Regions from separate parts of the Sphingomonas faeni genome, predicted to be linked through region 2. Evidence: riboswitches for the same ligand, from Rfam matches in the RefSeq annotation. Region 2 holds a riboswitch; the other holds the start of a gene.
What was found. A riboswitch is a leader RNA that binds a small molecule or an ion and turns the genes downstream of it on or off. The one in region 2 is predicted to bind cobalamin.
Positions count from the first base shown of each region.

Region 1 (7,173 bases), 200 kb from region 2:
GCGGGCGACCCGCTCGTGCTTGAATTGCCGGGCGATCGACGCGTTCAGTCACGGACGGTGATCGTTGCGTCCGGCGCACGCTATCGCCGGCCCGACATTCCCGACCTGGCGGAGTTCGAGGGCGCCGGCGTGTCCTACTGGGCATCGCCGATCGAGGCGCGGTTGTCCGAGGGCGAGGAGGTTGCGCTGGTCGGCGGCGGCAACTCGGCCGGGCAGGCCGTGGCGTTCCTCGCACCTCGCGTGAAACACCTGCACCTGATAGTGCGCCGCCCGTTGGCCGCGACGATGTCGAAATACCTGATCGACCGGATCGCCGCACTGCCAAACGTGACGATCCGCGTGGGCACCGAGATTGTCGGGCTTGAGGGGGAGCGCGCGACCGGGCTGACCGCAGCTATCTTCCGCCAGCGTAGCGACGGTACCGAAACGCGCTGCGCGATGCGACATCTGTTCCTGTTCATCGGTGCCGATCCCAATGCGGGCTGGTTGAAGGGCTGCGTCGACACGGACGAGAAGGGGTTCATCGTGACCGGCGGCGCGACGCTGCCGTTGCAGACGAGCCGCACCGGCGTTTTCGCGATCGGCGACGTGCGCGCGGGCTCGACCAAGCGCGTCGCGGCGGCGGTCGGCGAGGGCGCGGCGGTGGTCGCGCAGATCCACACGATATTGGCCGACATGGCGGAGAGGCGCGCGGAATGAGCTACGGCTGCACCCACATGGATACGATCCGCGACGTAACGCCGAGCGCGAAGGGGTGCGAGGAGTGTCTCCGGATCGGCAGTGAGTGGGTGCATCTGCGGTTGTGCCGGGAATGCGGCCATGTCGGCTGCTGCGACGACTCCCCGTACCGCCACGCGACCGCACACTTCCACGCGACGCAGCATCCGATCATCGAGGGCTATGACCCGCCGGAGGGCTGGGCTGGCGTTCCGTGGACGAGACCATGGTGGATTTGCCGGACCAGACGCCGCAGGTCGGGCCGATCCCGCTCTATGTTTGAGGGGGGCGATCGCTTCGGTAGCGATGCCTCTCGGGAATATTTGGCGGCAACTATCCCGCGCTGACGAGAACTCAGGTCGGACCGTCCACCAATCCCCACCCCGGCGGGGGCCGGGGCCCAATTGGGCAACGTGGCTAACGAAGGTTCGCGCGAAACCACTCGGGCCGTGCCAATTGGACCCCGGCCTCCGCCGGGGTGGTGCGCAAGATGGAAACGTCAGCTATACTGATCGAAGGTCGGAGCAAGGGGTGGGCGGCACGTTCTCGAACTGGCTCCGCTATAATGTAGCTCCGATCACCACAGGGTCCCCGCGCTTGCCTCTCCGTAAACGTACAGGTAGCCGACGCCATCGGTAAAGGCGTGAGTGATCGAAATGCGACGTTTGATGATTGGCTTCGTAGCCATTGCGGCCTTCGCGTCCCCGGGAACGGCGCAGCCGGCGAGGCGGTCGGTACAGCGCCCCGAACCCGGACCGAAGCCGGGCCTTGTCCGCGTCCGCCTCGTCACGTCGGAGGGGCCGATCCTGCTGGCGCTCGACGCGCGCCGCGCCCCGAAGACGACCGCGAATTTCCTCGCTTATGTCGACGACGGACGGTTCGACGGCACCGACTTCTATCGCGCCAGCCGCCAGAAGTCCGCGCCGAAGCTCGGCTTCATCCAGGCCGGTATCCGCACCGATGCGAGGCGGATCCTGCCGCCGTTTCCGCTTGAGACCACCGCGATGACCGGGATCAAGCATCTCGACGCGACGATCTCGATGGCGCGGGGAATGACGCCGGCGTCCGCTGGCGGCAATTTCTTCATCACGATCGGGCCGGCGCCGGCGATGGACGCGCGCGCAGGCTATCCGGGCTATGCGGCGTTCGGGCACGTCGTCGGGGGGATGGACGTGGTGAAACGCATCCTCGCCAAGCCGACCGGCGGCGGGATGGACGCGTTCAAGGACCAGATGATCCTGAAGCGGGTGGCGCTGGTGAGTGCTCGGCGGCTCGACGGGGTGGCGAAGCCGACGCGATTGCCGCGCGCGTGGTTGATCGAGACGGGGCCGCGGCGGCGGATGTGAGTGGCGGGGTGGCGGCCTGCACCTCCACTAATACCATGCCTCGTGTTTCTTGTTTCGTCGGGGGAGCATCATCCGCTCGCAAGCTTCTGTCGCACCGTGGCCGTCATTGACTTCCGCACCGCCCCGGCGAAGGCCGGGGTCCAATTGAAAGGTCAGAGTAACGATGCTCTGGCTTAGTTAGCAGCGTCTCCTAATTGGACCCTGGCCTTCGCCGGGGAGGTGCTAGATGCATTGGTCCTGGCAATCAGGTACCTGGAACAGCTGCCACAGCCCTCTGTGTTCTCCCGCTAAGGCGGGAGTCTAGGATGACGACCGCTACCGCCTGTGATTCCTGGGTCCCCGCCTGCGCGGCGGAACAAGGAGCTTCAGGGTTACGCCACCAGACTAAGCGCAACCGCTTCCGCGACCTTGATGCCGTCGACTGCCGCGGACAGGATGCCCCCCGCATAGCCAGCGCCTTCGCCCGCCGGGAACAGGCCTGCGGTGTTGAGGCTCACGAAATCATCGCCCCGCGTGATCCTGACGGGCGACGAGGTCCGGGTCTCCACCCCCGTCAGCACCGCGTCAGGATGATCGTAGCCGGGAATTTCACGCCCAAACGCAGGCAATGCTTCCCGCAAAGCGGTGATCGCGAACTCCGGCAGGCATTCGGACAGGTCGGTCATGTGCACGCCTGGCTTGTACGACGGGATCACCGAGCCGGGCGCGGTCGACGCGCGCCCCGCGAGCAGATCGCCAATCCGTTGCGCGGGAGCCTTGTAGTTCGAGCCGCCCGCGACATAGGCGCGCGACTCCCAGTGGCGTTGCAGTTCGATTCCCGCCAGCGGGTGGCCGGGATAGTCGCGCTCGGGGTCGATGCCGATCACGATCCCCGAGTTCGCGTTGCGTTCGTTGCGCGAATATTGGCTCATGCCGTTGGTCGCGACGCGGCCCTCTTCGGAGGTTGCTGCGACGACGGTGCCGCCCGGGCACATGCAGAAGCTATAGACGGTACGCCCGTTTTTGCAGTGGTGCGACAGGCTGTACGCCGCCGCGCCGAGATCGGGGTGGCCCGCGCAGGGGCCGAAGCGGGCTTCGTCGATCCAGGATTGCGGATGTTCGATGCGGACGCCGATCGAGAAGGGCTTCGCCTCGACATGCACGCCCTTCGCGTGCAGCATCTCGAACGTGTCGCGCGCGCTATGGCCGACCGCGAAGACGACGTGGTTGGCTTCGAGATAGTCGCCGGTGCTCAGGTGGAGGCCGCGTAATTGCCGCGTGCCGGCCTCCTCGACGATGTCTAGGCCGTCGACGCGGGTCGAGAAGCGGTACTCGCCGCCGAGCGCCTCGATCGTCTTGCGCATGCTCTCGACCATCGTGACGAGGCGGAAGGTGCCGATATGCGGGTGCGCTTCGGTGAGGATTTCGGGCGGCGCGCCGGCTTTGACGAACTCGGTCAGGACCTTTCGACCCAAGTGGCGCGGGTCCTTGATCTGGCTCCAGAGCTTGCCGTCGGAGAAGGTGCCGGCGCCGCCCTCGCCGAACTGGACGTTGGATTCAGGGTTGAGGACGCTCTTGCGCCAGAGGCCCCAGGTGTCCTTGGTACGCTCGCGGACGACTTTGCCGCGGTCGAGGATGATCGGGCGGAAGCCCATCTGCGCTAGGATCAGGCCGGCGAAGAGGCCGCAGGGCCCTGCGCCGACGACGACTGGGCGGGGGCCGGTGTAGCTCGGACCGCCTTTGGTGACGAAGCGATAGCCGGTGTCCGGGGTACGCTGGACGTGGCGATCTTTCCGGAAGCGGGTGAGGACGGTGTCCTCGTTCTTCAGCGTGACGTCGACCGAATAGACGAGCTGGATGTCCATCTTGTCGCGTGCATCGTGCGCGCGCCTCGCGATCGTGTAGCGGATCAGGTCGCGCGGGGTGACGCGCAGGCGATCGCGGATCGCGGCGGGGAGCGCTTCGTCGGCGTGGTTGAGCGGGAGCTTGAGATCGGTGATGCGGAGCATGGGGGACGCTCTAGCGCCGCGCGCCGCGATCCGCCATCGGGTGCAGGAGAGGACATGATCATGCGGACCGACGACGAGCAGAATGCCAAGAGCGCTAAGCGCAAGGAGGTCCACGATAAGATCGTCGCGAGCAAGACGATCGAGAAGGGCTTGATCATCGTCCACACCGGCAAGGGCAAGGGCAAGTCGACCGCCGCGTTCGGCATGGCGGTGCGGATGATCGGGCATGGGCGGAAAGTCGGCGTGGTGCAGTTCGTCAAGGGCGCGATGGCGACCGGCGAGAAGGCGATCTTCGATGCGTTTCCGGACCTGTGCGAGTTCAAGCCGATGGGCGAGGGGTTCACCTGGGATACGCAGGACCGCGCGCGGGATATCGCGGTGGCGCGCGAGGGTTGGGACGAGGTGAAGCGAATGATCGCCGATTCGTCTTATGCGATGGTGGTCGCGGACGAGCTGAACATCGTGTTGCGGTATGAGTATCTGCCGGTCGACGAGGTGCTGGCGGTGCTGTCGGCCAAGCCCGAGATGACGCATGTCGTGGTGACGGGGCGGAACGCACCGGATGCGCTGATCGAGGCGGCGGATCTGGTAACCGAGATGACGCAGGTGAAGCATCCGTTCCGGTCGGGGGTGAAGGCTCAAGCGGGCGTGGAGTTCTAAGGCGATTTCACGCGAAGGTTCTGCCGGTCACGGCGCTAGCCAAAAATGCTACGTCATCCTGACGAAAGTCAGGACCCAGAGCCACGAAGGCTACCGCCCGTTACCCTGGGTCCTGACTTTCGTCAGGATGACGGCGGATTGGTGGAACTGCTGGAGCGAGCGCCCAACGGCGCGCCGCCATCTTGCGTCCCCCCAGCCCCGCGCCTATCGCTCGACTTGCGACAGGTTTTCCCGAGGCGGCAACGCGTAGGGAAATGAAAATGGGAACGGGAAACACCCGGCTGCCCCTGCAACTGTACGCGGCGAGCCATCGTGCCACATGCCATTGGGATACTCCCGAGAAGGCGGCTCGGACGGCGTTGACCCGCGAGCCAGGAGACCTGCCTGTCGCGGTCGTCTTTCGTCCGGCCAGGGTGCGCCGAACGGACGGGTAACACCCCGAGCGACGACATCGCTTCGCGTCGCGCGGAGGCCGGAGGCGTGCGCCTTTTGCCCCTCGCGCGGTGCGGGATCGACTGTCCGAAGGGGTAACTATGCCAGGTTCACATCAAGTTGCGATCGTCTTGGAACGGACATGCTGAAGTCGGTCGAGGACGGCGTCGCGGTGGTCGCGTGCAATACGTGTCGCCATTCCGCGGACGCGCGCGACGACGAGCAGGGCCAACGCGGCGGCGCGCGGCTGGTCAGCGCGTTAAAGGCAGTACAGGCGAGCGATCCCGCTTATGCCGACGTCACCGTGCAGGAGATGCCGTGCCTGTTCGCGTGCCAGGATTTCTGCACGATCCACCTGCGCGCACCCGCCAAGGTCGGCTATGTGCTCGGCCGGTTCGAGCCGACCGAGGATTCCGCGCGCGCGATCCTCGATTACGCGCGGCTCTACGGCGACAGCGCGTTCGGGCAGGTGCCGTTCAAGCAATGGCCGCAGGGTGTGAAGGGCCATTTCATCACGCGCACGCCGCCCGCTGGGTTCGTCGTCGAATGACCGCATTCGCAACGCCCGTCGCGTTTCTGGCGGCCTTGCGCGGCTTGCCGCAGGCGGACGCCGCGGCGCGATCCGCGGCGATCACCCGGGAGGGGGAACTGACCAAGCCGCCAGGCTCGCTCGGGCGGCTGGAGGATATCGCGGTCTTCATGGCCGGCTGGCAGGCTAACCCGCTGCCTCGGCTCGATCGCGGTAGTGCGGTCGTGTTTGCAGGCAATCACGGCATCGTCGCGCGCGGTGTGAGTGCGTTCCCGGCCTCGGTCACCGCGCAGATGGTCGCCAATTTCCAGCATGGCGGCGCGGCGATCAACGCGCTGTCGCGCGCGGCGGGCCTTGAGCTGAAGATCGTATCGCTCGATCTCGACCGGCCGACCGCAGACTTCACCGAAGCCCCGGCGATGTTGGAGGAGGAGTGCCTCGGCGCGATCAACGCTGGCGCGGCGGCTGTCGCGGATGCGCCCGATCTGCTCGTGCTCGGCGAGCTGGGGATCGGCAATTCGACTACCGCTGCGGCGCTATGTCTGGCGAGCTTGGGCGGGGCGGCGAGCGACTGGGTAGGGCCGGGTACCGGCGTCGATGGCGAGGGCATCGCACGGAAGATCGCCGTCGTCGAGGCTGGGGTCGCGCTGCACCGGGATGCACTGGGCACGCCGTTCGAGATCTTGCGGCGGCTCGGCGGACGCGAACTGGCGGCGATCGCGGGTGCGGTGGTCGCGGCACGGCAGGCGAGCGTGCCGGTGATGCTCGACGGCTTCATCTGCTGTTCGGCTGTGGCACCGTTGGCTGCTGCGTGCCCCGACATTCTCGCGCATTGCCTTGCCGGGCATGTCTCGGCCGAGCCGGGGCATCGTCTTTTGCTCAAGCGCATGGGGCTCGAGCCGTTGCTATCGCTCGGCATGCGGCTGGGTGAGGGCAGCGGAGCAGCTACCGCGACGTTGCTCGTCCGCGCGGCACTGGCGGTCCATGCGGAGATGGCGACGTTCGCCGAGGCGGGCGTTTCGGCGGCGTGAGCGCGTACATGCTGTACCTGATGCGGCATGGTGCGCCCGCGGTGGCGGGTCGGTTGCTTGGGCGAACCGACGACCCGGCAACCGAGGCAGGGATCGCCGCCTGCGTCGCACGCGCGAAGGGCATCGCGGTGGAACGAATCAGAGCATCCGATCTGATCCGCGCGCGTGCCTGTGCGGATGAGATCGGTGGGCCGCGCGGCGTTTCGGTCGAGGTCGATCCACGCTGGCGGGAACTCGACTTCGGCACCTGGGACGGTTTGGCCCCCGCTGCGATAGAGCCCGCCGAGTTGGCGGCGTTCTACGATGATCCCGATGCCTCACCACCGCCCGATGGCGAACGCTGGTCCGCGTTGCAGGACCGTGTGGCGCGCGCACTGGCAGAGATGCCACCGGTCTCGACATTGGTGGTGACGCATGGCGGCGCGATCCGGGCGGCGCTCGCGGAATTGTGCGGGTTCGATCGACGGCAG
Region 1 is NZ_JAUSZF010000001.1:1,330,160-1,337,332, reverse strand. It holds gene QFZ54_RS06200 (FAD-dependent oxidoreductase) at 1-699, shown strand, start outside; gene QFZ54_RS06195 (UBP-type zinc finger domain-containing protein) at 696-1,064, shown strand; gene QFZ54_RS06190 (peptidylprolyl isomerase) at 1,386-2,063, shown strand; gene QFZ54_RS06185 (NAD(P)/FAD-dependent oxidoreductase) at 2,435-4,051, opposite strand; gene cobO (cob(I)yrinic acid a,c-diamide adenosyltransferase) at 4,106-4,711, shown strand; cobalamin riboswitch at 4,918-5,113, shown strand; gene QFZ54_RS06175 (DUF1636 domain-containing protein) at 5,286-5,693, shown strand; gene cobT (nicotinate-nucleotide--dimethylbenzimidazole phosphoribosyltransferase) at 5,690-6,703, shown strand; gene QFZ54_RS06165 (histidine phosphatase family protein) at 6,700-7,173, shown strand, end outside.
Region 1: another riboswitch for cobalamin. It lies ahead of QFZ54_RS06175 (DUF1636 domain-containing protein); the one in region 2 lies ahead of cobW (cobalamin biosynthesis protein CobW).

Region 2 (7,173 bases):
GGGCGAGAAGCGGGCGAGATCGGCTTCGGCACGGATCATCGCGAAGGACTGGCGGTAGATCGCCGCGCCGTCGGTTTCATAGGCGTACGGCATTCAGGCGGCTCCGAAATGGGTGAGGATCTGCGCGGCATCGAGGCCTGCACGGGTGGGTGGCGCACCGGCACGGGCGTCGAAGGCGAGGTCGTAGCGACCGTAGCGACCGGTCAGCGTCACGTCGGCGGCGCGCGCGCGGGCGCATCCCTTAGCGCATCCGGAGACATGGAGGCGGCCGGTGACGTGAGGAGCGAGACGGTGGGCTAGGTTGCGGGTTTCTACCGTGGCTTGCGGGCACGACGGCGCGCCGACGCAGGCATCTACGAGGAGGATCGGTGCGGATGGAGCGGTGATGAAGTCGGCCGGGTCAGGCTGGACCGTAAGCAGCGCGACGGCCTCGCAGATCACGATATGCCACGGGGTCGGGCGGATCGCTACGATTGCGGGTTCGGCTTCGAGGAGGCGGCGCAACGCCGACGTTGCAACGCGACCGAATGGCAGGCCGAGGGCAGTGCCGAGCAGGTGCCGGCCGGGCTGGGCCCGGTCGATGGATGCGGCGGAGGCTTCTGTTGCAGCGGCCCAATAGGGAAGCGCCGCGGCGTGTCGCGCCATACGGCCACTGGCGGTGCCGCCGCTCTCGACGAACCAGTGGGCAAGCGCGATCAAATGATCGACTTCGGTGCCGGGCGCCAACGGCGTACCGAGGTCACGGCCATCTGCGCGAAGGACCAAATGGCCGGAGGCGGCGCGTTCGATCCGAAAGTCTGCGGGGGCGTCCTTGAGCGTCGGCGCGGCGCCGGCGTCGATCGCGAAACCGAATTTGCCGGGAAGATCGGGCAGTTCCGGCAGGCGGGCGCGCAATGCCGCGGCGATGCGGTGCGTATCGTCGCCGGCGCGCCACTCGGGGGCAACGAGGAGGTTGGCGCGCGCCTCTCGGGTCGGATCCGGGTCGATCAGGCCGAGGTCGAGCAATGCTTCGATCAGCGGACGCCAGCTATCCTCGCGAACGCCGCGTATCTGGAGATTGCCGCGGGTGGTGGCGTCGATCTGGCCGTTGCCGTACGCCGTTGCCGCTTCGCATAAGCCGAGCACCTGGACGCGTGTGAGCCGCCCGAGCGGGGGACGGACGCGCACTAGCAGGCCGTCGCCCGCCATCATCGGGCGCCACGCGTCGGGGCACCAGCCTTTGACCTCGAATGCGTTCATGCCCGCAGGTCCAGCGCTGCAAGGATCGAGTTGCGACGGGTCGGCCAGAGGTCTGCGGCGTGGAGCGCGGCGAACCGCGCCTGCATCGCTGCGAGCGCACCCGGGTTGGCTTCGGCGAGGAAGGCGTGGACGTCGTCGCGGCCTAGCGTCGCGTCGTAATAGAGGTCGATCAGTTCTGGGCGGACCGCGCTGGCGAGATGCGTGAAGGCGCCGAGGTGATCGAGCGTGGCGGCGATCTCCGCTCCCCCGCGAAAGCCGTGGCGCATCATGCCGTCGACCCAGGCTGGGTTGGCGGCGCGGGCGTGGACGACGCGGGCGATCTCTTCCTTGAGCGGGCGGGCCTTGGCCTGGTCCGGGTTCCGTGCGTCGAGGTGGTAGAGCGTGGCGCTCCCTCCTGCGACCGATTGCGCGGCGGCGAAGCCGGCTTCGTGCGCGGCATAGTCGGCGGCGAGAAGGAGGTCGGTTTCGGGCAGGTCCTGGACGTGGACGAAGGCATCAGCTGCAGCGACGCGGTCGCGGATGCCGGTCGGGTCGAACGTGTCGTTGCCGTCGTCGAGCGCGTGGCTGGAGGCGGACAGCCACGCTTTGCCGGCTTCCAGTCGCGCCGCTGGCGTGTAGGTTTCGGCGGCGTCGCCCATGCTAAGGCCGTAGCGGCCGGGTTCGGGGCCGTAGACGCGAGCGCTGACGGGCTTGCCGACGAAGGGATTCCAGTCTGCCGGTTCGTCGCGTGCAGCGAGCGCTCGGACGGTCTGGCCGAACATCGTGCAGAGCGTTGGGAAGGCGTCGCGGAACAGGCCGGAGACACGAAGCGTGACGTCGATGCGGGGGCGGTCGAAGTTCGCCAGCGGCAGGATCTCGACGCCCCTCACGCGGTCCGACTGCATGTCCCACACTGGCTCCGCGCCGAGCAGGTGGAGCGCCATCGCGAACTCTTCGCCTGCGGTCCGCATTGTCGCAGACGCCCAGAGATCGACGACGAGATTGCGGGGGTAGTCGCCGTGATCCTGCAGATGACGGCGGACGAGTTCGTCGGCGAGCTTTACGCCTTGGGTATGGGCGGCGCGCGAGGGGACTGCACGCGGATCGGTGGTGTAGAGGTTGCGGCCGGTCGGGAGGACGTCGGCGCGGCCTCGCCACGGGGAGCCGGAGGGGCCTGATGCGACGCGTTTGCCTTGGAGCGCGGACCGGAGACCGAGGCGTTCGGCGGCGCCGTGCTCGCCGCGGCCGTAGATATGGAGGCCGTCGCCGTACTGGCTTTCCTTCACGTCACAGACGAACGTGTCGATGCGGGTGATCGCTTCCGACTGGGACTGCGCGTCGTCGAGGCCCAGCGTGGCGGCGAGGCCGGTGGCGGTGGCTTCGTCGCGGATGTCGCGTTGCAGGCGGTCGCGGCGCGCGGGATCGAGGCCGTCGGCGTTGGAGAATTCGTCGAGCAGCGCTTCGAGGCGGCCGAGACCGGCGCCGGTGCGGGTGCGTTCGAGCGGCGGCGGGACGTGGCCGAGCGTGACCGCGCCGATGCGGCGTTTGGCTTGCGCCGCTTCGCCGGGGTCGTTGACGATGAACGGGTAGATGACGGGCATCGCGCCGACGAGCGCTTCGGGCCAGCAGGCGTCGAACAGCGCGACCGACTTGCCGGGGAGCCATTCGAGCGTGCCGTGCGCGCCGACATGGACCAGCGCATCGGTGCCACGCGCGTGAAGCCAGAGGTAGAAGGCGACATAGGCGTGGCAAGGGCAGCGCGAGAGGTCGTGATACTCTTCCGCACGGTGCTCGGTTCGGCCGCGTTCGGGTTGGAGGGCGACGAGCGCCCCGCCCCGGTCGATCGCGGTGAAAGCGAAGTCTCCCGTTGGATCGCCCCACGTTTCCCGAAGGTCCTTTCGCAGAGCTTCGGGGAGGTGCACGAGGGCTTTGCGGTACTCGGCGAGCGGCCAGTGGATGCGCGAGGTGGCCAGATCGGTTGCGTCGGGCGTGATCGCGTAGCCGACTTCGGTCAGGTCGGCGAGGATCGCTTGCGTAGAGGCGAGCGCGTCGAGGCCGACGGCGTGCGCCATCTGGTAAGCCTTGCCTGGATAGGTCGAGAGGACGATCGCGATGCGGTGGTCGGCGACGGGTTTGCTGGCAAGGTTCGTCCAGGCTTCGATCCGCGCAGCGATCGCAGTGATGCGCGCGGGGTCGGCGCGGTGTTCGCGGCGGGTGTATTCGAGGTCACCGTCCCTCGCCGCGGCTTCCTTGAAGCTGGCGACGCCGGCGAAGAGGCGGCCGTCCACTTCGGGAAGGACCACGTGCATGGCGAGGTCGGCGGGCGACAGGCCGCGGGTGGCACCGGCCCAGGCTGCGCGGTCGGAGGTGGCGAGCGCAATCTGGAAGACGGGGACGTTGGCGCCGTCGAGTGGGGTCGTGTCGCTCGCGCCGCGTGCAGAGAACGCGGTGGCGTTGACGATCGCAGCGGGCTTCAGGGCCGTGACCCAGCGGGATAGCCAACCGGCTGCGTCTGGGGCTTTCAAGGAGGGCGCGAAGAGGCCGATGACGTCGAAGCCTCGCGCCGTCAGTTCGGCATGGAGCGCTTCAATCGGGTGGAGGTCTGCGGCGGTCAAGTAGGAGCGGTAGAATACGACCAGCACGCGGGGGCGGTGCGCGTTGAGCTCGAATGCGGCCGGGCAGGTCACGCCGTCGTGCGGTTGCCAGCCGCCGACGTCGGCGATCGCTCGGACGCCGGTTACCGGGCCTGCGTAGCAGCCGGCGGCCAGTGCGAACTGGGCCAGCGCCGCTTGGGCCGCAACCGCGCCGCCGGTGTCGCAGAGATGGGCCAGGCGGCGCAGCGTCGACAGCGGGATCGTCGAAGCGGCGTCGAGGCGCGTGTCGATGCGACCGTCCGCGGCGAGAACAGCGAGCGCGATGCCCTTCTCGCGTGCGAGGTTTTCGACCTGTTGCAGGCCGTAGCTCCAATAGGAGCGGCCCCCGATCAGCCGAATCAGGATGCCCTTCGCGCCGGCCAACGTTTGCTCGACATAGGTGTCTACTGAGAGCGGGTGCTGGAGCGCGGTCAGGTTTGCGAGGCGGAGCGACGGCAGTCGGCTTCCGGCGGCATCCGCACGTCTCCAGCCCGCGGCGAACGCGCCGAGGTCACCGTCGGAGAAGGACAGGACGACGAGATCTGCGGGGGATTGGGCCAGGTCCTGCGGGACCGCGCTTTCCTCCAGCCCGTGGGTCTCGCGGAAGACGACGTGCATCGGGGCTCAGGCGTCCAGCGCGGCCTTGATGCGGGCCTCGTCGATGCGGTCGTGCTCGGCGATGACCACGAGTTGCGTGCGGCGTGGTTCGCCTGCGCGCCACGGGCGATCGTATTGCGTGCGGACGCGGGCGCCGACGGCCTGGACGAGCAGGCGCATCGGCTTGCCGGCGACCGCCGCGTAACCCTTCACGCGAAGGATGTCGGCGCTGCGGGCGAGCGCCTCGATCTTCGCGGTCAGGTCGGCAGGGTCGGCGATTTCGCCGAGTTCGACGACGACGCTGTCGAAATCGTCATGCTCGTGGTCGTCCTCGCCGTCGTGGTGCGAGGGGCGGCTGGCAATGTCGTCTTCGGCAGCGGCGTTGAGGCCGAGGATTACGCGGGGATCGATGACACCGTCGGTCAGGTCGATGACCGGGAGCGGCCGTGCGGACTCGGCGGCGATCACGGCGCGCGCCTTGGCAACGCCTTCGGGGCCGGCGAGGTCGACCTTGGTCAGCAGTACGAGATCTGCGCAGGCGAGCTGGTCCTCGAACACTTCCGACAGCGGCGTCTCGTGGTCGACGCTGGGGTCTGCGGCGCGCTGGGCGTCGAGCGCGGCGACGTCGGGGGCGAAGCGACCGGCGGCGACCGCCTCTGCATCGGCCAGCGCGATGACGCCGTCGACGGTGATGCGCGAGCGGATCGCGGGCCAGTCGAATGCCTTCAGCAGCGGCTTGGGCAGCGCTAGGCCGGAGGTCTCGATCAGGATGTGGTCGGGGCGCGGGTCGAGTGCGAGCAGCGTTTCGACGGTCGGGATAAAGTCGTCGGCGACGGTGCAGCAGATGCAGCCATTGGCCAGCTCGACGACGTTTTCGGCGGGGCAATCGGGGATCGCGCAGCCCTTGAGGATGTCGCCGTCGATGCCGAGCGTGCCGAATTCGTTTACCACGACCGCGAGGCGGCGGCCGTTCGCGTTGCGGATCAGGTGGCTGATGAGCGTCGTCTTGCCGGCACCGAGGAAGCCGGTGACGATGGTGACGGGGACCTTTGAAAGATCGGACATGATTATTTCCTCGACGTCTGAAGCACACGCACGCGCGACCTTTCGGCCGCACGCGTTCGTCGCTCAGACGGAGTACCGTGCCGCGACCATCCCCTGGATCGTAGCAAGAGCGACCATTGCGCTGGCAGGTCTCCTGGCTCGCGGGTCGAGGCTCGACGTACGCCTTCCCAGGTTTTCACCCAGTGGCTGCCCTCCGAAACGAAGGGCGTGTGCATCTCGCTCACCGCTTACAGTTGCAGGGACAGCCGCGGCATTGGGAGGACATCCTCCCGCACCGCATTCCCATTCAAGCCCTTCCGGGCACCGGCGCGATCTGTGAGGTTCGGTGGAACCGAGCCTCCGGGGTGGGGTTAGAGGAATTCCGGGGGCGTGCCAATGCACTCCACCTCCGTCATCCTGACGAAAGTCAGGACCCAGAGCCACGCACGATTCGGTGCTTGGCTCTGGGTCCCGGGTCGAGCCCGGGATGACGAAGGTAATATTACCCGTGCACCACCTCGATCTCGTCGAAGCGTTTCCAGCGGTAGATGGCGAAGCTCAGGACCCAGCACAGCACGAACAGGCCGATGATCGCGAAGCCGAGGCCGTTGAAGTTCTCGCCGAGTGCGGCTGCCAGATCCCAGATGCCGCCGGTCAGGCCGAGCTTTGCGCCGAGCAGCGCGAGCGTCTCGATACCTCCGATCGCGATCGCGACTATGGCGGAGATCAGCGTGATGGTGATGTTGTAATAGAGCTTGCGGATCGGCTTCACGAACGCCCATTCGTACGCGCCTAGCATGACGACGCCGTCCGCCGTGTCGACCAGCGCCATGCCGGTCGCGAACAGCACGGGGAGGACGAGCACGGTGCCGATCGACAGACCGTCGGCGGCCTGGCTCGCGGAAAGGCCGAGGATCGCGACCTCCGTGGCGGTGTCGAAGCCGAGGCCGAACAGGAAGCCGAGCGGGGCCATGTGCCAGCTTCGGGTCACCAGCCGGAACATCGGGCGAAACAGCCGCGCGAGCAGGCCGCGACTGCCGAGCAGCAGGTCGAGATCCTCCTCGACATAGGTGCCGCCGCCGCGGACGTGGCCGAAGGTGCGCCAGACCGAGCGGAGGATGATGAGGTTCATCGCGGCGATCGTGAAGAGGAACAGCGCGGAGATCATCGTCGCGACCACGCCGCCGACCTGCTTGAACGCCTCGAACTGCGACAGTGCGCTGGCGGTGAGTGCGATCGCGACGGCAGCGATGAGCACGATCCCCGAATGGCCGATCGCGAACCAGAAGCCGACGGCGATCGGGCGCTGGCCTTCCTGCATGAGTTTGCGGGTTACGTTGTCGATCGCGGCGATGTGGTCGGCGTCGACTGCGTGACGCAGGCCCAATCCCCAGGCGAGCAAGGTCGTGCCGAGCATGAGGGGCTGCGCGTGGAACAGCGAGAATGCCCAGCCCCAGGCGGCGATATTTGCCGCGACCAGCCCTGCGAACAGCCAGCCGATGCGCTTGCGGGTCGAAACCCGCGTCGATCTCTCGAATGTTGAAGTCGTCATGCACAAACCCCGCAGCGTCCGACGAGGACCGGGGCCTGCCGCGAACGGCCGGGACATACGACGACCGGACGCCATGAGCGGCCGACGCACGACGCCGATGCGGCCCCCGCCACATGGTCGTCGCTCAGC
Region 2 is NZ_JAUSZF010000001.1:1,128,287-1,135,459, forward strand. It holds gene QFZ54_RS05290 (precorrin-8X methylmutase) at 1-93, opposite strand, end outside; gene QFZ54_RS05295 (cobalamin biosynthesis protein CobG) at 94-1,239, opposite strand; gene cobN (cobaltochelatase subunit CobN) at 1,236-4,469, opposite strand; gene cobW (cobalamin biosynthesis protein CobW) at 4,476-5,513, opposite strand; cobalamin riboswitch at 5,620-5,836, opposite strand; gene QFZ54_RS05310 (HoxN/HupN/NixA family nickel/cobalt transporter) at 5,995-7,044, opposite strand.